Regions from separate parts of the Chryseobacterium sp. GTID13 genome, predicted to be linked through region 4. Evidence: riboswitches for the same ligand, from Rfam matches in the RefSeq annotation. Region 4 holds a riboswitch; each other region holds the start of a gene.
What was found. Region 4 has a riboswitch for cobalamin ahead of N4G44_RS04335 (TonB-dependent receptor). Riboswitches for the same ligand answer to the same signal wherever they lie in the genome.

Region 1 (6,091 bases), on a different contig from region 4:
GTGCACCATGAATTTCTATGATATCGAAGCCGGCCTTTACTGCTCTTTGAGCTGCATTTTTAAAATTCTGAACCTGTTCCCGGATCTCATCAACAGTGAGGGCATGGGGAATCCTTTCAGAGGGATGATAAGGAATACCGCTGGGAGCTACTGTTTCCCAGCCTTCTTCTATGGGAATCTGTATATTATTCCACGTGGAGCCCTTTCTTCCGGCATGGGCAAGCTGGATTCCTATTTTACTTTCTGAACGGGAATGGACAAAGTCAACGATTTTTTCAGTTCCTCTGCCTGCTGATCGTTCCAGATTCCCATACAGTGATTGGTGATTCTTCCCCGCGGCTCTACGCCTGTAGCTTCTACCATGATCAGTCCGGTTCCTCCTTGTGACCTGCTCCCGTAGTGTACAAAATGGAAATCATTGGCCATGCCATTTTCACAGGAATACATACACATAGGAGACATTACCCATCTGTTTTTCAGTTCTACATTTCTGAATTTTATTGGTGTATACAGCATTTTATTTTTTTTGAATTTTCAATTTAATGGATGAATAAAAAAACATTGTTCAATTGGTGAAAAAGGAGTACTTTTAGCCCCCTTTTTTAGTCATGACTAATATATGAAAAAAGACATACAGATCAGTTACGAGCACTTTAAAAACAGCAGTGAACTGAGCGATATAGAAAAAAACTGTTCGAGAGTGCCAAACAGGCCCGTGAAAATGCCTATGCGCCTTACTCGAACTTCCTTGTAGGATGTGCTGTTCTGCTGGAAAACGGTGAAATTTACTCAGGTAACAACCAGGAAAATGCAGCCTATCCATCAGGACTATGTGCGGAAAGAACGACTCTTTTCTGGGTGGCTGCTAATTTTCCTGATGTAAAGGTCAAGAAGATTTTTGTAGTGGGCGGACCAAAGGAATTCCATGAGAAAAATCCTCCGATCCCTCCTTGTGGAGCATGCAGACAAAGTTTAATAGAATATGAGACAAAACAAAGTGAAAACATAGACCTTTATTTTTCAAGCATGAATGATGAGGTCGTGAAGGTGCATTCTATTAAGGATTTGTTACCTTTTTATTTTGATTCATCGTTTTTGTAAGATGAAATTTTGTCAATTGTAAATTTTGCTTTGCAAGTGAAGAGTTGGTTTGAAAAAATTCATTCAATTCATATATCTGTATTATCTTGCGAAGCAAAATTGACCATTCACTATTGACCTTATCATTCATTTTTTTACCCTTTTTGTGAAATACATATAAAAAGTTATCTTTGCAAAAATTTTGGTTTCCAGCATTTTGGAAATAATAGGGAATTGGGTGCGATGCCCAAACTGTCCCCGCAACTGTAGATCGCAATAAGATTTTCTGCAAAAAACCACTGTTCATACGGGAAGGTGCAGAAAGCGAAAGTCAGGAGACCTGCCAGAATTATAACTAAAAACGGATTACTTTCGGAGGAAAAGTAAAATAGTATGGATATAAAAAGGTCTTTATTACTGCTTTGTTCGTCTTTTGGCGGCTTTCTTTTCGGACAGGAGAAAGCTGTTGACACTATTTATATTTTCGACAGCCAGATGAAAAAAGCAAAACTTTTTCACCCGGTCCGTACAATTACTCCTGAAGATGTTGAGAAAAACTCAACCAATCTATCTGAACTTTTACGCTTCCAGTCTTCCATTTACATTAAAGAAAACGGTCGTGGTGCTGTTTCTTCACCATCATTCCGGGGAACAACGGCTCAGCAGACTGCTTTTGTATGGAACGGAATCAATATCAACTCGAGCTTTTTGGGGCAAGGGGATGTGAATAATATTCCTCTCTTCGGATATGATCAGATTGATATAAAAGCTGGCGGAGGAAGTGTTGTATATGGAAGCGGTGCTATCGGGGGAAGCATTCATTTAAATAACATTTTAGATTTCAACAGGGGTTTTAAGGCTTCTGTTTTTTCAGAGGTGGCATCTTTTGATACCTATAATAATTTTGCACAGGCTGCTTTCAGCAATGAAAAATTGAGTGTAAAGGTTTCAGGAAGCTATATAACCAGTCAAAATGACTACAAGGTTCCTGAATTCGTGGTAGGAAATACCGGGTTTCATAATACCAACGGAAGATATTATAATACTTCGGTCAATATTGGCGTAGCGTATAAAATTGCTGACCACCAGACTATTTCATGGCAAAACCAGATGTTTGATGCTTCCCAGCATTATCCTATTTTCGAACTGAACGGTAATAAAACGAAATATAAGGTGCAGACTTTAAGAAGCCTGATTGCATGGGACATTAACAAAAGTAATCTTTCCAACAGTCTGAAAATGGCTTACACAGAGGATAATTTCCAGTATTTTGCAGATATTAACCAACCTAAGGCAAGTGGGGCAGACGGAAAGAATTACATTTTTAAGAATGATTTCAATTATTTCATCACTCCAAAGATCAACATCAATGCTATCGGGGAATTTCAGGTGAACAAGGGTGAAGGTTACCAATCGGACAAAAATAGTCAATCAGGAATTGGGGTTGTCAGCAGAAATGTAGGTTCCTTATCCGGCTTAATAAGATATTTTGCTACAAAAGATCTCCGTTTCGAAGCAGGAATTAAGAAGGATTTTGTAGAAGACATCTCTTCTCCCCTTCTGTATTCTTTTTCCGGGAAATGGAATGCTGTGAAATGGTATCATGTAGGAATTAATTTTTCAAAAACTTCAGATACCCTTCTTTTAATGATCTTTACTGGCAGCCGGGAGGAAATCTGGATCTGGTTCCGGAAACCTCTGTAAATATTGATATGAACCATGAGTTCAGCTTTGGGGATTTTAAGATTGCTCTAAGCCCTTATTATATGGATATCAAAAACCTGATCAACTGGCTTCCGACCTCTTTGGGGTATTGGGCACCATTTAATACGTACAGGGTTGAATCTTACGGTCTGGAATCTCAGGTTACCTGGAATAAAACCTTTGGTAAACATGCTTTGAAGCTGGACGGAGGCTATACGTATTCAAAATCGATCAACAAAGACACTGATTTGCAGAGGATGTATGTTCCGATGCACAAGGCAGTCGGAAATATAGAGTATGGATATTCTTTATTCAAAGTATATGCTCAGGGAATGTTCAACGGCCTTACGTATACAACATCCGACGAAAAAAGATCTGTAGCGATTGACCCATATTTTATTTTGAATGCCGGAATTTCTGCATCGCTTTTCAAGAAATACACTTTAGGATTTAAAGTAAATAACGTCACGGATACCTATTACCAGACAGTATCTCTTTACCCGATGCCTAAAAGAAATTACAGTGTTTATGCAACAATTAATTTTTAAACTTAAAAATATTATGAAACTGACAAAACTTCTACATCTTCTTTTTGCTTTTACACTTCTTCTGGGCATCGTGTCCTGTAGCAGTGACAATACTGAGGAGCAGGAAATATTCTACGGTAACGGCTTTTTAATTGCCAATGAAGGGACTTACGGAAAGCCCGAGGCAGACGTAACATTTGTAAGCGCAGACCTAAGCCTTAAACAGGATAACATTTTTGCATTTAATAACGGTGGTTCAAAGCTGGGGGATGTTTTACAGATGATTGCCTTCAATGGTGAAAATGCTTATCTTCTACTGAATAATTCTAATAGAATCCAAATTGCCAACCGTTCCAACTTTAAAGCGAACGGCCAAATTACCGCTGAACTTAATTCTCCCCGCTATATGGCTTTTGCCAACAATAATATTTATGTAACGAATGATAAATATATGGGCGATAAGTATGTAAGCATTTACAGGGTTTCAGACCGTTCTTTCATCAAAAAAATTGCTTTCACGGATGCTGCCGAGAGAATTGTGGAAGCCGGAAACAATATTTTTGTACAGAATGCTTCTTTCGGTTTTGGAAATAAGATCACTTACATCAATACTTCTACTAACGAGGTTCAGTCTACGATCACTCTTCCTGTCGGAAATATCAACAAGATCATCTCCAACAATCAAAATGTATACGCAATTGCTGCAGATGCCGCTAATTCTTATATCTACCAGATATCAAGCACAGGAAGCATTACAAAAACAACTACTTTAACGGGAATTGCCGATGCAAAAAATCTTGAAATTTCCAACGGTAAATTCTATTTCACTTCAGGAAAGAAAGTATACGGAATGGATATGAGCGCTACAACGGCTCCTTCATCACCATTATTCACCGTAGCGAACAGTGTTGATGATTATTCCGCTTTATACGGATTCAGCGTAATCAACGATAAAATTTTCACATCGGATTCCAACGGATTTACCCAGGACAGTAAAATTGTAGTTTACAATACTTCAGGAACTATTATCAAATCATTCACTTCGGGTATAGGTTCCAACTCCGTTTATCCTAACTAAGAATTAATACTCCGGTATTATCACATAATTTTTTATTTTTTTCATCATTTGTGTTTTTTTTCCGGTCTCTTCTGCAAAGAAGCGGCCGGATTTTATTTTAAGAGGTAAAACGGTTACGGCGGGACTTCGTCCCGCCGTAACCGTTTAATATTATTCTAAGTTTAATTATGCTTTCAATCCCAGCTTCTCAGCTTCGGCAATCACAAATTTTTCAGCTTCTTCCTTGTCATTCGGGATCTCTCCTTCCAGAATGGCTTCTTTTACTTTTTCTTTAAGGATTCCGATTTCTTTTCCGGGCTTGAGATTGAACATCTGCATGATTTCTTCTCCGGTAATCGGTGGCTGGAAATTGCGGACCTGGTCTTTTTCCTCCACTTCCTTGATCTTCACCGCTACATATTCAAAATTCTTTTTGAACCTGTCCTGTTTTTTAGAGTTTTTGGTCGTGATATCTGCTTTGCACAGGGTAAAAAGGTCTTCCAGATCTTCACCGGCATCAAACAGGAGTCTTCTCAGTGCAGAGTCTGAAGCATCATCTGTGATCAGAGCAATCGGGCGTGATGAAAGCTTTACCATTTTCTGTACGTATTTCATATCACTTCCCAATGGCAGTTTTAGCCTGTTGAACAGGGTTTTTACCATTTTTGAGCCTAAAAACTCATGGCCATGGAAAGTCCATCCGGTTCCTTCAACAAACTTTTTGGTAGGTGCCTTGCCTATATCATGCAAAAGTGCCGACCACCGTAACCATAAATTATCTGTATTTTCAGCGATATTATCCACCACTTCAAGGGTGTGATAGAAATTATCTTTGTGCGTCTGGCCTTCTACCTCTTCTACTCCCTTCAGCTCTATCAGTTCAGGAATGATCAGCTTTAAAAGTCCTGTTTCTTCCATTAATCCCAGCCCTACGGAAGGTTTTTTAGACATCATGATTTTATTGAATTCTACCATGATCCTTTCCATAGAAACAATCTTGATTCTTTCTGCTTCCTGCCTGATCGCATTCAGGGATTTTTCTTCAATCACAAAATTCAGTGTCGAAGCAAAACGAACGGCCCGCATCATCCTTAAAGGATCATCGGAATAGGTTTGGGCAGGTTCCAAAGGAGTTCTTAAAATTCCTTTTTCAAGATCTTCAACCCCGTTGAAAGGGTCAACAAGTTCTCCGAAATTAGCTTTATTTAAAGAAATTGCCATTGCATTGATGGTAAAATCTCTTCTTTTCTGGTCATCTTCCAGTGTTCCGCCTTCTACTTCAGGCTTTCGGCTGTTCTCGGTATAGCTTTCCTTTCTGGCCCCTACAAATTCAAGCTCAAGATCTTTATATTTGATCATGGCCGTACCGTAAGTTTTGAAGACCGAAACTTTTAATTTAGGATCAATATCCTGTGCTACGGTTTGAGCGAGCTCAATCCCGCTTTGCTCCGTCACAAAATCGATATCCGTAGACGCTGTTCTCTTCATCAGAAGATCGCGGACATACCCACCGACAATATATACCGACTGGCTGTTTTTTTCCGCAGCCTCAGCAATGATTTTGAACAGTTTTAAATTTTTATTTTGGGTAAGATTAATTTTCATCGTTAATAATAGATCGTCTTTTTCTAGCAATACATTCCCATCAATCGTAATGGGCGTACATTTTATTAATTTTTTCATCATCATCAAAGAACATGACCTCTACAGCATGCTTATCCAT
Region 2 (6,091 bases), on a different contig from region 4:
GGAAAAATATCGGCTCTATTCGGCTCATCCGGCAATGGGAAATCTACCCTGCTGGAGATTATCTTCGGAACTGTAAAAGGAGATACGCAGTTTATTAAGTTTAATAATTCCATTCTTAAAAACCAGTCTGACAGGAAAAACAAAATTGCCTATCTGCCGCAAAGTTCTTCTTTTCTTCCCAAGGAATGCAGGATCAGAAAGCTTATCCCTTTATTCTGTACCCAAGAAAATACAGAACTTCTATATGGTTTAAAAATGATACAGCCATTTCTTGATAAAACTTCCAGGAATCTTTCAGGTGGCGAGAAAAGAATTGTTGAAACATTGATCATTATCTATTGCGACTCCGCATTTGTTCTTCTGGATGAGCCTTTCAGCGGTGTTTCTCCAAAAGCTGTGGAAGAATTGAAATTAATCATTAAATCCCAATCAAAAAATAAGGGAATCATTATCTCTGATCATAACTACAATGTTATTCTGGATATGGCTGATGATATTTACCTTCTGTCTGAAACTTACCTGAGAAAGGTGAAAGATGTTAAAGAACTGCAGCAATTTAAGTATCTTCCAAAAAGCTAGATCAATTGAGATTAGGTTCCCAATAATAAGTTTCATATCGCTTTTCAGGAAATATTGATAATTTTAATCAAATACCATTATATTTTACGGAGTAAAAAAGCATTTAATTTATATATTTGAAGGATCAAAAATTTCATAGAATGATTTCCGTAAACAAAGCATTGTACTTATCCGCTTTCAGTCTATTTTCCTTATCATTTGTGAAGGGACAGAGTAAGGTTCCTTTCGGCGTTGTAAAAGCTGAAGAAGGCTACGCCAATGTGCGTGTTCACAAGGATGACTACAGAAAAATTGTAGACAAGATCCGGATGCGTAAAGGGGATGTATTTGTTTATGTAAAGCCTGCACCGGGAGAAACGGAATGGATCTGGATCAAATATCCTGAAAAGCAGGACGATGAAAAGCCTTTTGTGAGATATGAGAATCTTGAGAAAGAAGGAATGGTCAATAAGGGGCGTGTTGCCTTCATCGATCAGCTTCCTCAGTTCACGCCTTCAAAATCCAAGAACGGGAAATCACTTATCTTCACAGACAATAGCAATCCGAAAATACCGACTGCCCAAAGAACGAAGGTTGTTATCGATATTTATCCTTCCAATGCCGGTTACAGAAAGCAGGAAAAAGATGCAGACGGAAAAATTCTTACCATCGATAAAATAAAGCCGTGGGGAATCAAAGATGCACTTCCTGAAGGAATGACGGAGATCAAATCCATTAGGGTTCAGCAGCCCGGAAGAGGTTCTGTTTTTGTAAGGGAAGCCATAAAAAATATGTTCCAGCCTACCATGGATTTTAACAATATCGGGGTAACTGCCCTTGACAATGACCATATCTATCTTTATATGATCAATGGTTCCGGTGAAAACAGGTACACCACTCTCTGGACCATCAAGGAAGGAAGGGTAATGAGCCAGATTATTTACAATAGTCCGGAATAATTGCCGTTTTTTTCTGTAATATTCTTATTTTTGTCCTGAAAAAGTTTTAACGCTAATTCATCACAGAAACCGGTTCTGCTTAACGCAGATTAAAAGGGAACCGTGTGAAAATCACGGACTGTCGCGCAACTGTAAGTAACTGAAGTCTTTACCACGGATCCACTGTGCAGGCACGGGAAGGAGGTAAAAGATGTTACAAGTCAGGAGACCTGCCTTTTCTTTAAACAAGAAACTTTCGCGATCTGAAGTTTATTGATCTGATGGACTGTTTTCAGGGATTCCTTTGATTCCTGTCTCTGCTCTGTTATTTTAATAATATTTCATTTCGCATTAATTAATAATGAAATATGACTACAGAAGAAAGAATTGCAGCATCCGAAACCAGAATTTTTAAAGCGGTTTTCCCGAATACCACCAACCACTACGATACTCTTTTCGGAGGTACAGCCATGCAGCTGATGGATGAAGTTGCTTTTATCACCGCAACACGTTTTGCAAGAAAAAGAGTGGTAACCGTAAGCAGCGATAAGATCGATTTCAAAAAACCTATTCCTGCCGGAACAATTGTTGAGCTGATCGGGAAGGTTGCCTATGTGGGAAAAACCAGTATGAAAGTGAATGTTGAGATCTATACGGAACAGATGTACTCTTATGAAAGAGAAAGAGCTATTGTAGGCGATTTTACGTTTGTAGCCATTGATGAATTTAAAAAGCCGATCAGGATCATGTAATGATGATTATAAAAAAATGTTTCGGGCGGCCTGCGGCCGCCCGAAACTATTTTTCAAACCTATCAGAAACCGGTTATCTGATCACTTTTTCTGTCTCCAGGCTTTTACTCAACAACATCTCAAAGGCCTCTCCCATTTCATCTGATGCCCTCGTGATCGCATGTTCAAGCATATTTCTGATCTGTTTTTCGGTAACACCGGCTTCTGTCCAGCTTTTTCCTGAAGTATGGGAATTCAAGATAAAAGGCATAATACGGTCGATTGAACAGGCAAAAATAGCATCTGGGGTCTTTTCTTCTTCAAATTCAAGCCATAGCTCAAAAAATTCGGTACGTAAAGGTTCATCCAGGATTCCGAAAATTTTCCGGGCTGAAATTTTCTCTCTCTCGAATTTTCCTACCATTGCTTTTTCGTCAAAAATAAAAGTATCACCTGCTTCTATTTCTACCAGATCATGAATGGAAAGCATTCTTATTACTCTTAAAAGATCAATATCCACTCTATTTTTAGCGTATGGATAAAGGATCTGGGCCAGAATAATGATCTGCCATGAGTGTTCTGCCGTATTTTCCCTTCTGGAATCGTCGGCATTATAATTTCTTCTTTGTACGTTTTTCAGGGCATCTACTGCCAGGATAAAATCGATTTCCTTCTGTATCTTCATTGTTAATTCTTATAATATTCGTTGATGGGATAAGTTTTAATATTCTTTATCCATTGATCGTTGATGAATTCTTTTTTGGTCACTTTTACAGTTTCTCCGCCGGTTGCATCTTCTTCCAGCTCATATACTTTAAACAATCCGCGTTGCGGAATTATCGTATATTCCGTTGTGAGATGCCAGCAGCAACCTGATTTGGAATAGGTAATTAATCTTTTTCTCTCAGAATCCGTATTGAACATTCCCAGATTTTCGTAAGCCAGGGCGGTTAATTCCTCACTCAGAACCATTTGCTTTTTAGTACTATTAAATACGTAGACATCATAAGAAGGGCCTCCATACCCACTTTCATTTCCGTTTCTGATGGCTATATCTTCTGTTCCGTCAAAATTGAAATCATCAAAAATCAATGGACTCTGTTCATTATATAATTGAATGATATTCGCAGTAGGTTTCTGATCCTCGTTCAGATAGAAGTTTAAATTCTCTGAAGTTAAGGTCTGAAATTTTCCGGAAGTCTTCTTGTCCAGCAGCTCAACAGTTGATTTTCCACTGCATTCATTGTTTTCGCAGGTTTCCACGTTGATTTTTACATCATAATTCTTCGAAGCATCTTTTAACTCGAACTGATTCTGAGCCCAATAAAAGTTTCCGAAAAGGATAATAGGCAATATTATTTTGTGATTCATCTGAGTTGTGCTTTGTTTTAAACAATTTCACTGAATTCTTTCTGTAAAATCTTACTCAAAAGTACAAAAAATTAAAATCTCAAAGCCGATTTTAACTGATTTCAAATTCATGACAAATTTCAACTAAAATTTATACTACTGAATATCAGTAAGTTAATATAAAACTAAAAATAATTTCACTACTTTGTATTGCATAATACCATTTTATTTACATATCTTTGTAATGTAAAATCGGAATAGGTTCATCTAGCTAGGAACATTATTCTGAAAATATAACTAATTAACAAAACTTATTAAAGATGAATACTGAAAATACCAAAGCGCAAATGCGTAAAGGAATTCTGGAATTCTGTATTTTAAGTCTCATCAATCATCGCGAAATGTATGTTTCCGACCTTATCGATGAACTTAAAAAAGGAAAACTGGATGTAGTGGAAGGAACCCTCTATCCTCTCCTTACAAGACTGAAAAATGGCGAGTTCCTTTCCTACAGATGGGAAGAATCTACCGGAGGACCACCAAGAAAATATTACCAGATCACAGAAAAAGGAAAACTCTTCTTGGACGAACTTCAAAATACCTGGGCAGAACTGACAGATTCAGTAAACCAAATCACACAAAAAAATTAAAAAACAAAGCTATGAACAAGACACTCTCAATAGGACTCGCAGGTTTTTCTTTCACTATAGAAGAACACGCATATATAAAGCTCAGCGATTACCTGAATGCTCTTAGAAGCTCGTTAGACGCTTCAGAAGCAGAAGAGGTAATGCACGACATAGAAATCAGAATGGTTGAAATCTTCAAAGATTCTTTAGGTAAAAGAGAAGTCATCAACGATGGAGACGTAGAAAGAGTAATTGCTCAGATCGGTACTCCTGAAAAGATCGGAGAGCAGGAAGAAGCTTACTATTCTGAAAAAAACAGCAACAGACAAAATACTACAGGAACTACCTATTCTGATAGAAAGCAATTGTTCCGTGACCCTGAAAAACAAAAAATCGCAGGAGTTTGTGCAGGTTTAGCTGCATACTCTGGTATGGACATTACTTGGATGAGATTAATTTGGGTAGGTGCATTTCTTTTCCTTTGGGTTGCCCCTGGATCCTCGCTTTTAGTTATCCTTTTATATTTTATTCTCTGGGCAGTATTACCTAAAGCAGAAACTGCATCAGACTTTTTGAAAATGAAAGGAAAACCATTGAATTTTGATAATTTAAAGGAAGAATCCAGTAAAATTGTGCAATTCGCCAACGAGACAACAACCAGAGCTGGTGAAATTTACACTGAAAATAAACCTTACATCAGCAATGCTGGAAGCGGAGTCTGGAATGTTTTAAAATATATTATAGGAATCTTCTTCGCATTTATGGCTTTAAGCAGCATTATAGGTGTGTTTGTAGTCTTTGGCCTTTTCGGAATTGATTCAAACTTTCCCGGAGCTGATGAAATGAAATTCCTTCTTGATAACGATGGGCTTTACAATGTATTTTTAGCATTAATTATCGTTGGATCTTTAATTCCTGCCGTTCTTTTCAGCTTACTAAGTATTAAGATCTTTTCACCAAAAACCAAGTTAAGAAATATCGGTTGGGTTTTAGGAGCATTATTCTTAGCAGTAATATGTCTGGGGACATTCTTCGGAGTAAGCATGGCTAAAAAAGAAATGTTCCTGAAAGGCCACAAGGAAGATACAGAAGAAGTTTCTATCAATACCACTTCAGACACGCTATATGTAGATGTAAAGCAAGTGGCAATTCCTCAAAACTTCACAGGGTATGACGATGATCTTTACTCTGACAAGGTTTCGGTTTACAAAAAGACTGGATCCATGTAGAAGTGACAAGAAAAGTTGATATTAAAACTCCATATCTGATCATTAAAAAAGAGGCAAAAGGATACAACCTTCCATTGAACGTAAATGTTCCGGTAGATATCATCAACAATAAGATCATTCTTCCCAACTATGTAAAATATCCTTATGAACACAGATTCAGAGATTACAGTGTTGATTATGAGTTGGTGATCCCTGCAAAATCAGTAGTAATCCCATTAAAAAAAGACAGAATGGATTTTGATGGCGATCTCAACGGAGACGGAATCAATGATAATGACCAGGACGAAGATGAAAACGGTAAAATCAGAATAGAAAAAAATAAAATTTCTGTAAATGGTTCTACAATAGAATATAACTCTGATGATAAAGACAGCCTGATCATCAACGGAAAAAAAGTTCCGAAAGCACAGGCAGACCAGGTCATTGATTCCATGAAGTCTAGCATCAAAAAGATGAACAAAAACGTAGACATCAAAATCAAAGACGGAAAAGACGAAATTTCCATACAAACTAAATAATTAACTTCAGAGAGTGCAGGAAGGTGTGAATGGATGGCAACCGTTTGAAATTCACACTCTTCTTCTCTCAGAGATTGCAAAAAAACTTACTATTTAGTTCGCTATGTTAAAAAAATGTTATACATTCGTATAGTTAAA
Region 3 (6,091 bases), on a different contig from region 4:
CAGGATTGATGCTCACCAGAAAATGATAGGCTTCAATAATAGACTTGCTTTTTTCCTCTGCATCCAGCTTTCCGGCTTCGTCATTGGCAAATTTATCAGGATGCGTATCTTTCATTGCATTCCTGTAAATGGTCTTTAATTCCTTTAAAGTAACGGTTTTATCAACTTCAAGAAGCTTTCTGTATTCGCCTAATTTTTTCATAACTGTAGAATCCTTATTTCGGGGTGCAAAATTAAGGTTTTTAATTGAGAAAATCGTAAGTTATTCAGTATTAATTTATTTAGTAATTATAACAGAGAAGATAAACCTTTGAAATTTATTATGTATTAAGTAAAGAAAAAAACAGGAGCTCTAAAGCTCCCGTAAAATTTATAATGTTTGCAAATCAAATTCTTTACTAGCCTCCCTCGAAGCCTCCACCATTGCAATCAGCGCCTTCTCCATTTCATCCCAATGCCTGGTTTTCAATCCGCAGTCAGGATTCACCCAAAGCTGCTGTGCAGGAATTACAGCTTGTGCTTTCTTCAGCAGTTCAAGCATTTCTTCTTTTGAAGGAACTCGCGGAGAGTGAATATCGTAAACTCCCGGCCCGATATCGTTCGGATATTTGAAGTCGGCAAAGGCCTGCAGCAGTTCCATCTGGCTTCTGGAGCATTCTATGGTGATGACATCGGCATCCATGTCTGCTATATTCTGGATAATATCATTGAATTCGGAATAGCACATATGCGTATGAATCTGTGTGGCATCTTCCACGCCGCTTGCCGAAATTCTGAAAGCTTCCACTGCCCATTTCAGGTATTCCTGCCATCCGGATCTTCTGAGCGGAAGTCCTTCCCTGATGGCCGGCTCATCTATCTGGATAATTCTGATTCCTGCCTTTTCCAGATCATTTACCTCATCGCGAATCGCCAGTGCAATCTGTTTACAGGTTAAAGAACGTGGCTGGTCGTCACGGACAAAAGACCATTGCAGAATGGTGACCGGTCCTGTAAGCATTCCTTTAACCCATTTTTGAGTCAGAGACTGGGCATACTGCGACCAGTAAACCGTCATTGGATGCGGACGGTGAACGTCACCATAGATTACCGGAGGTTTTACGCAGCGGCTACCGTAACTCTGGACCCATCCGTTTTGCGTGAAGGCAAAGCCTGAAAGCTGTTCTCCAAAATATTCCACCATATCGTTGCGCTCAAATTCTCCGTGAACCAGGACATCAATTCCGGTTTCTTCCTGCCAGCGGATGGTTCTTTCGGTTTCTTTTTTCAACAAGATGTCATATTGTTCTGCCGTCAGGTCTCCTTTTTTGAATTTTGATCTCCAGGTTCTTACTTCTTTGGTCTGGGGAAAAGAACCAATTGTTGTGGTGGGAAACAAGGGAAGCTGTAAAACTTTCTGCTGCTCTGCTTTTCTGACACTGAACGGGCTGTTCCTCCGTGTATCATCTTCAGTAGTAACCTCCACACGATCCTTTACTTCCTGATGATGGATCAGTGCTGAAGTTTTTCGGGTATCAACCGCTTTTTTATTTTCTGCATATTGCTGTAATGCCTGGTAATCTGCATTTCCTGATGCCAGCTTTTTTAAGGCAACAATCTCGTATACTTTCTGTTTGGCAAAAGCCAACCATTGCTTGATTCCAGGGGACAGCGTTTTTTCGTCAGTTTCAAGATCAAGATCGAAAGGAGCGTGAAGAAGAGAACATGAAGGGGCAATAAAAACCCTGTCTGAACCGATGGCACTGACAGCTGTTTGAATAAACGCCAAAGATTTTTCAAAATCATTTTTCCAGATGTTTCTTCCGTCCACAATACCTAAAGAAAGGCTCAATGTTTGAGGAATGATTTCCAATACTTCTTCCAGCTGTTCAGGGCAGCGTACCAGATCAATATGAAGGACGTCTGCAGGAAGTGACACTGCCAGCGAAAGGTTGTCTTTCAAACCTTCAAAATAAGTTGCGAGAATAAATTTAAGATCCGGAAACTGTTTTCTGATTTCAGCATAAACGGACTGGTAAATTTCTTTTGCTTTTTCAGTAAGGTCAAGGCCCAAGAAAGGTTCATCAAACTGAATCCAACTTGCTCCATGGTTTTGCAGTTCTTTTAAAATCTCAATATATACGGGAAGAAGATTTTCTATAAGGTCAAGTTTATCAAAGCCGTCTTCTTTCTCTTTTCCCAGGAGAAGATAGGTGAGAGGTCCTATGATTACGGGTTTGGCATTTATTCCGGCCTTTTTTGCATGGATGAATTCACTGATGATCTTTTTGAAAACAATCCGAACTGCTGGTTCTTTTGAAATTCAGGGACAATATAATGGTAATTGGTATCGAACCATTTCGTCATTTCCATCGCGGTAATATCCAGGCCTTCCTGCTGGTAACCTCTGGCCATTGCAAAATAAAGGTCAAGTTCAGAATTGGAGTTTCTTGTTGTGATTTCTCTGTAGCGTTCCGGAATGGCTCCAACGGTTAAGGTCATATCCAAAACCTGGTCGTAATAAGAAAAATCGTTGCAGGGAATGAGGTCAATTCCGGCTTCCTGCTGCATTTTCCAGTTCTGCCTGCAGATGGTTTTCCCGGTTTGCAGGAGTTCATTTAATGATGCTTTGCCTGACCAATATTGCTCGCAGGCTTTTTTGAGTTCTCTGTGGCGGCCAATACGCGGGCTTCCAAGAATGTGCGTTTGCATGTTCTATACTTTTAGATTAAACAATAATGATTTTAAAAGCTCTTTTAAAATGCTTCGCAATGCTGCCGGGAAAGAATTTTTCAGGGAATGGAACGGATACAAAAAGGACGTAATCTTCCTGTTAACGTGAAGAACATTCAAAAAAGTATCATCTGTATGACCTGAAGCTTCAGACCGCGAAAGCATTGTCCATTCAGAATAGGCAGGTCTCCTGGCTTGTAACGGTTTTATCATCCTTCCCGCTTTGGCAGTGGATATTTTCAGGATAAAACTTTGGGTATTACTTACAGTTGCGCGACAGCTCGTGATTCTCACACGATTCCCTATTAATCTACGTTAGGTAAAACCTATTCTGTTTGATGAAGGATGTTAAAGAACAAATCTGAGGTAAATTTAGCTATTAAAGTGAATTCATTGGCTAGATGTAAGGAATTAAGAAAATAATTCTTTCCAATATATATTATTAAGTGAATTATTCTGTATTTTTGAAAATATAATCCTAAAAAAGAATATTATCCTGTGGAAAGACTTGATGAAAAGGATCTCCAATTGCTCAGAATCCTTCAAAAAAATGCCAAATTAACGGTAAAAGAGCTTGCAAAAGAGGTCAACCTTTCGCCTTCACCTGTTTTTGAACGGATGAAAAGACTCGAGCAGGATGGATTTATCAAACATTATGCAGCAGTTCTGGAAGCCGAAAAGCTGAACCGGGGCTTTACTGTTTTTTGCCAGATCAAGCTTAAAATGCATGACCGTGCAGTAGGAAATCAGTTTGTTGAAGATATTTTACAGATTGATGAAGTAGCGGAATGCTACAATATTTCCGGGGATTTCGATTTTCTCCTTAAAGTTCAGGTAAGGGATATGAAGCACTATCAGGATTTTGTATTCAATAAGCTGGGATCATTGGATTCCATTGGAGGTGCACACAGTACCTTCGTGATGGCTGAGGTAAAGAATATTCATGGGGTGAGTATATAGAAGTAAAATAGCACCTGTTTTTTCAGATGCTGGTTCAGATTAAAAATCAGGTTTTTGAGTTTTTAAGGAAGCTGTTCCATTTTTATAACTGCATTGGGCTGATAGTCCTCCGTCAGGTTAAATATCTTTCCTAATTTCTGGGAAGCACTGATAAAGCTGACAAACGTACAGAGCTCTGAAATTTCTTTGTCAGAAAAGAATTCCCTCAGCATGCTGAAATGAGCCCTGAGTATGGAACGGTGGTCTTTACAGAAAAGCTCGGCAAAGCTCACAGCTACGGATATTTTAAGCTCTGACTGGCTGAAATCGGCTTTCCCGCCTTTTACCATACAGTATTCACAGCCGTTTCCAAAGGCGAGGATTCTTCGTACCTGTTCCAGCAGATTAGGATCTAACGTTGTATTTTTAAAGAAGACTTCTTCAAGGTTGTTCCATTTCGCCAGGATCTCAGGGTTGTGCCCGATCAGTTTTTCAAATGGGGTGTTTCCATGGTTTGAAAATTCAATTGTTGTCATATTTTTTTATGTCAAATTTCTGTTTAATTCATAATATTTTAAAATGGATTTAATGGTTAAATTTTATAATTTTGGAGAATTCCACTGATTTAATTTAAAAATGCAATGAAAATAGTTTTAGATGAATTTGATCGTAAAATATTAAGCTTACTGATCGAAAATTCCAGGTTAAGTTATGCCGAAATAGGGCGGAAAATCTCCCTGTCTCAGTCTGCCACAAAAGAAAGAGTACAGAATCTTACCGATACCGGTGTGATTAAAAGCTTTACAGCAGATGTTGATTACAGCCTTCTGGGATACAGCCTGAAAGTTATTATTCATCTGAAATTTAAAAATGATGAGTTCAGAGTATTTATCGATCATCTGAAACAGTTTCCTGAGATCATCAGCTGTAAAAGGGTCACAGGCGAATATTGCCTCATTGCTGAATGTGTGCTGAAGGACAGTGCACATCTTGAAGAAGTCATCGACAGGCTGATCAAGTTCGGAATTCCTTCTACATCCGTTCAGCTGTCTGAAATAAAAACCAATCGTTTTTTTCAAACTCAATAAGCGAAATTTTCATAGAAAGAAAAACAGTATTCCAGCGGGTATTGTTTTTTAATTTTAAAATATTAGTTTTGATGTAAATTAATTTCTATGGAATTCATGTTTATGATCTTTATTCTGGCCATATTCGGCGGTTTAGCTTACCTTATCATGCGCTTTTTTAACCGATGGACGGCTAAATCCCAATATAAAACAGTATGGAACGGGTTGATCTTCATTGCCTCTTTTGCCCTGTTACTATTTATTGCATTTTTTATTTTCATTACCAATGTCAGCTTTGAGCGCTAATCCTTTTTGATTTCCTGATGATCAGGTATGCGGCAGACAGATTGATAATGAGGGAAGCCCATACATTTAATCCGTAGAACAGTTCATAATCGTGCCGGTTTTCCTGATAGATCAGGTTCTTAATCATTCTGAAGGTAATGGCTGTAGTAGTCACTGCATAGCTTAAGGCCATGTATTTTTTATGGGTGGAAATATTCTCTTTTTTAATGAAAGAAACAGCGGCAACCGTAAAATAAGCCCAGAGAACATCCTGTAGCAGGAATCCCGTAATCCCGATTATCCCGCCGTTTGAAAATAATCCGAGTACAAAACATGCCGGAACATTAATAATTAAAATATTGTAAACATATATTTTTCCTATCATGCGGTGAAGAGCTCTGTTTTCTGCCAAAAAACGGTTTGAGAACTGGGTGAGTCCTGCTAAGAGACAAAGCGTAACTGAAAAGATATGGATATAAAAAAATGCCATCCAGTAAGGGTTGCCGACTACTTTTTGCTTAAACTGCAGGAAGCCGACGTTTTTATCAAAACCGGTATATTGGGATATGGTTTTCAGCATCAGCATGCTGAAGATTAAAATAGCTGCAACAGCCCCAATTCTGAAGATTTTAACGGCCATTCTATTGATGGAGTGTTAGGGAATGCTGATTATAGATATATTTTGCATTATTGTTTCTGATCACAATATCTTCACTTCCGGGTTTTAAGACCAATGAATCTGCATCAAAAGTAAAGGTAATCTCTTCGTTTGATTCCTTGATTCTTAAGATATCAGTTAACTTTTTTCTCTCATCATTCGGTTCAATATCTAAATTTCCAAGATATTTTATTTTCCCTTTTTCCAATAAGAAAGCCTCACCACCAAAGAAATATTCAAATGCCAGCTGACAGACGATGATAATATTGCCGTTCTGACTGTTCTTATAAAAGTGCGGTTCATAAAGATAGGTTTCCCCGGATCCTTTGGAGGTGTAAATGATTTCGTTTTTGTTATTGAGCATTAAAAGCCTGTTTCCCCAATCTTTTTCGGTATCCGGTAAAGCAGCTTTCCCATCAATAAATGGATA
Region 4 (6,091 bases):
CTACATCAATTTTTTTGGTTTCCGTGAATGTATTAAGGTTGATAACAGAGACCGTTTTATCATAATTCGGGAACCTGTATCCTCCGGAATTAGCGACAAAAAGCTGATCTCCCATCACTTCTATTTCCTCAGGCTGATAACCTACCACTACCTGTCTTTCAATAGCAAGTGAAGTTGTATCTATTTCCACTACTTTTCCGGGTGGGGAGTTGGGATTCAGCTCAACAGGTCCTGCATAGCTGCTGGCATAGACTTTATTGCCTTTAAAAGCAAGATAACGACAGTTCTGAAGCTGTATGGTTTTGATCCGTTTGGCTGTTTTTGCTTCCAGCACTTCAATTTTATTGGAAACATTGACAACGACGTACATTTTGCTTCCGTAGATCATGATATGATTTCCCACATCTCCAAGCTCCTTTACCACATTCGGATTGATTTCTCCATAAATATTCTTGCGGTAAGTTCCTGTAGCATAATCGAAATAATCGAGCGTACATTTGTTGCTGCCCATATTTCCTTCATTCAGAAGATAAAATCCTTTAACGGGAGTATCTTCACCGCTACTTACGCCTTTCGTTTCCGAAGGAACCACATAATCGTCTGTCCGGCACGAGAACAGAATCAAAAGAGCAAATGCCAGCAGGCAAAAGTTTAGTTTTTTCATAATGTAAAGCTTACAATAAGTTTAAAATTTCTTCCGGGCATCGGATAATTCCTGACCACGTCATAATATTGATCAAGCACGTTATTGACCTCAAAACTGGCTTTGAACTGATGGGAATGCCAGTTGAATTTTTTCTGAACGGATAAATCATGGGTGTACCAGGGCTGCAGATAATTGGCCCGGATATTATTCAGCTGTGCATCGTAACGTTCTCCGGTGTATACAAAGCTGTAATTGAAGCTCCAGTCTTTATAATCCGCCATCATGGTAAAGGTTGCAGCATGCCACGGCACATAGGAAATCTGGTCACCGTAGTAATCTTCTTTTTTATCGGTATAATCTCCGGCACGCTGATAAGTATAGCTCACCAAGGGTTTCAGCCTCACATTATGGATATCAAACTCAGCCTGAAGATTCACATCTGCCCCGATGATTTTTACTTCGCCTAAATTGGTCATCATCCATCTGAACAGATTGGTGGTAGGAACAGCAATAATCTTGTTTTCTACTTCATTATAATAGCCATCCACTTTGATATATATTCCTTTAAAAAATTTACGGTCATAAAGTTTCTGGTAGGTAAAGCCTACATCATATTGGTTGGTGTATTCAGGTTTCAGCATTACATTGCCGATCATTGTGTAATAGAGATCATTGAAAGTAGGCATCCTGAACACTCTTTTGTAGAAGGCCCTCACGGTAAGGTCTTTGGATTCAAAAGGCTGATAACTCAGGAAGGCTGAAGGTGTCCATTCGGTTTTATCCGGAGATTTTGCATTCATTTTTACTTCTTCATGTACGAAAGTTCCCAGAACGCTTCCTAAAAATTTCAACCGGTTCCACTGATAGGTTGAAGCAAAGGCAATGAGTGAAGTATAGCGGGTAGGAAAAGAGAAATCCCTCAGACTGGCATTCAGATTATTATACTGGAAATCAAAACTTGCACTTACATCCCAGTTTTTATGAATAGAATAAATATTTGAATTGGAAAAATAGAGTTCCCTCTGAACATAAGAATTATCTATCGGCAGAACGGTTGTTGCCACATTCACCGTATCTAAAAACCGGGTATAGTCGTAAGCAAATTTAGCCTTGAACTGGGTTTCGAATTTGGGGAACAGCTTTTTTCGGAAACCGGCCTGAACAAAATAGTTTTCATCCAGCATCTGCTGACCTTTCGGCCCGAAGTTATTATTAACAATAGCAGTGGGAACTCCACGATCGGAAATATAGCCGTAACCCCGTACACTCCAGCTTCCGTCATTAATGGTCCCGTTTAAAGCAGTTTCAAAACGTTTCGCACGGATGTAAGAATCATATCTTCTGGCAATGGTATCATTGGCAACAGATCCGTCAGAATTTTTCTTTTCGTATTTAAACTTATACAATCCGTCACTCTGCACAAACTCCGAACTGAAACTTGCCGAGACTTTATCCGAAATCTTCTGTTCCAAACGAAAGGAAGGATTAAATAAACTGATAGAGCCTAATTTTAATTTTAGCGTTAAGTTCGTTTTAATATCTCCTTTAAAAACAGGTATTTTAGGCTGAAGATAAATAGATCCTGAAGATCCGAAGTCTTTTGCCGGCTGAAAAATTTCACTTTTCTGGCCGTTGTATAAAGAAATAGCTTCAAGATCGTCCAGTGAAAACTTTCCAAGATCCACAATTCCGTTCTGAACATTCCCAAGCTGTATCCCATCGTAGAAAACGCCCACATGCTGGCTACCCATACTCCGGATATTCACCGTTTTCAGACCGCCCATTCCCCCATAATCTTTGATCTGAACTCCTGAGAAATACCGTAAAGCATCGGCCACCGACTGGCTGTTCAGTCTTTCCAGCTGTTCGCCGGAAAGGATCTGGGCAGGAAGAATTTCTTTAAAATCTTTTTTGTAAATCTGAATCGGAAGAATCGTTTTTTCCCGGATACTGTCGCCGGATTGTGAGAACAGAAGCTGAAATGCTGCCACAAATATTGTGATAACAACTTTCTGAAACTGTGAAAAACTAAGTTTTCTGACCATTAGCTCGTTTAGAATAATGTAGACGCTAATGGATATAAGATAGCAAAGATAAAGCACAGCTGTCACTGCACAGAATCCTTGTTGTCCTAAGCTTTATTCCACGAAAGCATCAAACGTTCATCCTCCGGCAGGTCTTCTGACTTACTCCGTTTTTGAAATCCTTCCCATTAAAAAAAACAGTGGATATACTCTTCAAAAACTTTGATGTGGAGCTTACAGCAGCGGGTCTGTTCCGGATTTTCACCGGATTCCCTTTTAAGTGCTTTTTACAGCGCACCAGATTGCGGCAAAGATAGAAAATTCTTCATAGAATCAAAATCGATTCAACAAAATGATTTTCAGCAACAAAACCCAGCAACTTCAGAATTTCAGTCGCTGGGTTGATTGGCTAACGGTGGCTTCGAGAACCTCAGCCACCACATGGAAGCTATTCGATCTTAAGAATAAAGAAACTATAAACCTTAAGGATAATAAAAAAACAATATTTCAAATTATAACATATACTTATTTTTCCGGCAATGGTGGCTGAGGCTCTCGAAGCCACCATTCCTTAAATTCCAAAATTGATAAAGACACTGAACCTGGATTTCGCTTCAATATCGCCACCGGCCAGATGGGAGTAAACAGGGAGCATTACTTCACTTCCCAGACTGAATTTTTTATAGGATGCCTCAAAACCGAGTTTTCCATACAAAGCACTTCCTGCCGTGTTGGGTAAAACTTCGTCAAACTGTTTGTTCTGATCATAAACTTCACCCTGAAGTCCGGCTTTGGCAGAAAAAATAGTATTTTTATTTCCTGTAAGCTGGTAAAAACCTGTTGCTGCATAATTCCATTGGTTTCCGAACCGGTAGTTTTTTTTGTTTTCAGTTTTTATGGTATAATCTGTATTGACGAGTACAGCCAGTTTGTTTTTCTGGAATTTATAGTTCAGAGCAGCCTGATAATCCCAGCTTCCTGTTCCGAGCTGAAAACTTGGATTGACACCGGAGGCTCCTTTCTCATCAAATTTCCCCAAAGGAATTTTCACCCCTAAACCGCCATTAAGCTGATGAAAATTATCTTTTGAACTTATGATCCGGTAGATTCCCATCAGGTTCAGATCTCCGATACCGCTGATATTAATATCACCCTGCATGGTTTTCTTTTCATGAAAATGAAATGGCAGACTGGCGTAGACACTCAGTTTTTCAGTCAATGGAATTTTACCCCAAACCTGCAGGGTATTGAAGTACTGATCCTGTGTATGATCTTTTACAAAAAGGTTTTCTTTGGCTTTATAGTGCTGTGCAAAATATTTGATCCCTATAAACTGGGGATTCAGTAAGGACTCAAAGCCGGAGGAACCGTTTCCTGCTGCACACCCGCAGGCATCACAGTCATACAGCAGAATTCTGTTAATATCAGGTGCAATGTAAAGGCTGTCATTAATGGTTTTAGCCTGACAGACAACCGATACAGCTAAACTTAGTATAAAAATTATTTTTTTCAGATTCATAATGTTCATTCTGCAAATTTTGGATTAGAAATAAAGGTTTTATCGGATAAGGTTTTCAAGAAAGCAATGATAAACTGCTTTTCCTGTGTATTCATCGCAATTCCGGTATGTCCGTTCTGTTTCAGCTGCGGATCAAGGTTGGGATTATCTTCTACTTGATCCGAATAGAAATTAAGAACTGCTTCGAGTGTATAAAATCTTCCATCGTGCATGTATGGAGCCGTATATTCTATATTTCTCAGGCTTGGCACACGAAATTTCATCCAGTCCTTCTGATCAAGGGTTACCCGGTAACGTCCCGCATCTTTAAACTGGGTGTTGTAATACATTCCTGTATTCCTGAAACTCTCATCGGTAAATAGTTCCCCACTGTGGCATGAGCTGCATTTCTGCTGAAAAAGCTCCATTCCCTTGGATTCTTCCGAAGTAAATATTTCCTTTCCCTGTTTAACCCTGTCATATTTGGAATCTGCAGAGATCATACTTGCCATAAACTGTGACAGCGCTTTCAGTACTCTTTCCCCCGTTATATTCTCATCACCATAAGCCGCTGCGAAAAGCTTTTTATACTTCTGATCTGCTTTCAGTTTTGAAATGATTTCAGGCATTGAACTATCCATTTCATTTACGTCTGTGATCGGGCTGATGGGTTGTTCGTTCAGGTTATGGATCACTCCGTCCCACATATACCTTTTGAGAAATGCCATATTTTGAATGGGCGGTGCATTACGGATTCCAATCCTGTCATCCACTCCGTGGCTTACTGTATGACCATGATGCGTAAAAGCATTTTCCTGAATATGGCAGAAACCGCATGAGATGGTATTGTTCCTGGAAAGTCTTCCTTCATAAAACAATTTTCTGCCCAACTCTACCCCATTTTTGGTTACGGGATTACCGGAGGCATCAAAGGTCATTTCAGGGAAATAGGAGGGAAAACTGAGGGAATAGGCCTCATCTTTTTCCAGTGGCTGGATGACCTCATCTGAACAGGACGGGCAAGCCCACAAGGGAATGACAACCAACATTATTTTTAATACAATCCTAGTCATTGTGAACATGATCTACTTTAAACATGGCTGTAAGGTTATTGGTAACATCCACCAGATGCTGGCTGGAGCCCATCATCATGTTATTTTCTGTAGTAAGAGAAAGGGTCTTGCTTCCGCTCAGAAACTGGTTAAGATCTGCAAGAATGTGGATGGAAGGTTTTATCTGAGATGTTACTCTGGCCGTTGTAGGGAGATTCAACGTAATTTCACGGTAAAGGTCCGGGGTATTATTAGCCGTAACATTTCCCATGTTTCCGGTATGATTCATGAATTCTGTATCTGCTGCATTATTGCCATACTTCCCTTCCAGTTTTACAAAAACATATCCGGCTGCCCAAGACCAGGACATTCCTTTCTGTTTGGCTTTTGTCCAGAATTCCGCCTGCCCTTCCTGCCCCAGCAGGTAAGCATTCTGGCTGATTCCCAGTCCGAATTTCACTTTCTTATAATTGTTTTTAGGAATACCATTAAGATCGATGTAGACAATACCTGCAACGGCATCGGCCTGATCTATGATGAAAGCACCTTTGTCGGGATTATTTTCATTGTATTTGAATTCTTTTCCGCTCTCGTCAATCAGTGTGATATTGCTGATAATATATTTCAGGTCTGAAAAGTTATGCTTCTGCCCGGCTGCTGAGGTTTGTACCGTTTGGTTTAATACAATGTCACCCAAATTATTGAATCCGTTTTCAAATTTGATCTGAAGATTTCCTGTTGAAGTATCCTGTGGATCATCGTCATCGCTGTTTTGACATGAGGATAAAGTAAATATGCTAAAGGCAATAAAGAATAATGATAAAAATTTATAGATTTTCATTTTGATTTTTTAAGTTGAATTTTTGAAATA

Region 1: linked by a shared signal. The riboswitch ahead of N4G44_RS15105 (TonB-dependent receptor) and the one ahead of N4G44_RS04335 (TonB-dependent receptor) in region 4 are both predicted to bind cobalamin.
Region 2: linked by a shared signal. The riboswitch ahead of N4G44_RS14540 (acyl-CoA thioesterase) and the one ahead of N4G44_RS04335 (TonB-dependent receptor) in region 4 are both predicted to bind cobalamin.
Region 3: linked by a shared signal. The riboswitch ahead of metE (5-methyltetrahydropteroyltriglutamate--homocysteine S-methyltransferase) and the one ahead of N4G44_RS04335 (TonB-dependent receptor) in region 4 are both predicted to bind cobalamin.

The regions. Positions count from the first base shown of each region.
Region 1 covers NZ_JAOCMB010000005.1:1,826,849-1,832,939, forward strand. Annotated here, with positions in the region: partial or broken gene N4G44_RS15095 (NADH:flavin oxidoreductase/NADH oxidase) at 1-516, opposite strand, end outside; partial or broken gene cdd (cytidine deaminase) at 620-1,101, shown strand; cobalamin riboswitch at 1,267-1,442, shown strand; gene N4G44_RS15105 (TonB-dependent receptor) at 1,474-2,784, shown strand; gene N4G44_RS15110 (TonB-dependent receptor domain-containing protein) at 2,763-3,332, shown strand; gene N4G44_RS15115 (YncE family protein) at 3,346-4,389, shown strand; gene N4G44_RS15120 (CCA tRNA nucleotidyltransferase) at 4,555-5,973, opposite strand; gene N4G44_RS15125 (nuclear transport factor 2 family protein) at 6,014-6,091, opposite strand, start outside.
Region 2 covers NZ_JAOCMB010000005.1:1,720,386-1,726,476, forward strand. Annotated here, with positions in the region: gene N4G44_RS14530 (ATP-binding cassette domain-containing protein) at 1-579, shown strand, start outside; gene N4G44_RS14535 (hypothetical protein) at 720-1,517, shown strand; cobalamin riboswitch at 1,570-1,748, shown strand; gene N4G44_RS14540 (acyl-CoA thioesterase) at 1,865-2,248, shown strand; gene N4G44_RS14545 (HD domain-containing protein) at 2,322-2,912, opposite strand; gene N4G44_RS14550 (XAC2610-related protein) at 2,915-3,598, opposite strand; gene N4G44_RS14555 (PadR family transcriptional regulator) at 3,898-4,227, shown strand; partial or broken gene N4G44_RS14560 (PspC domain-containing protein) at 4,239-5,953, shown strand.
Region 3 covers NZ_JAOCMB010000005.1:1,018,051-1,024,141, reverse strand. Annotated here, with positions in the region: gene N4G44_RS11075 (KTSC domain-containing protein) at 1-202, opposite strand, end outside; partial or broken gene metE (5-methyltetrahydropteroyltriglutamate--homocysteine S-methyltransferase) at 371-2,691, opposite strand; gene N4G44_RS11065 (hypothetical protein) at 2,690-2,821, shown strand; cobalamin riboswitch at 2,876-3,057, opposite strand; gene N4G44_RS11060 (Lrp/AsnC family transcriptional regulator) at 3,211-3,672, shown strand; gene N4G44_RS11055 (carboxymuconolactone decarboxylase family protein) at 3,735-4,187, opposite strand; gene N4G44_RS11050 (Lrp/AsnC family transcriptional regulator) at 4,293-4,739, shown strand; gene N4G44_RS11045 (hypothetical protein) at 4,827-5,024, shown strand; gene N4G44_RS11040 (DUF2306 domain-containing protein) at 5,008-5,643, opposite strand; gene N4G44_RS11035 (hypothetical protein) at 5,645-6,091, opposite strand, start outside.
Region 4 covers NZ_JAOCMB010000002.1:871,317-877,407, reverse strand. Annotated here, with positions in the region: gene N4G44_RS04340 (YncE family protein) at 1-664, opposite strand, end outside; gene N4G44_RS04335 (TonB-dependent receptor) at 661-2,691, opposite strand; cobalamin riboswitch at 2,801-2,987, opposite strand; gene N4G44_RS04330 (transporter) at 3,242-4,198, opposite strand; gene N4G44_RS04325 (cytochrome-c peroxidase) at 4,195-5,217, opposite strand; gene N4G44_RS04320 (MbnP family protein) at 5,234-6,061, opposite strand.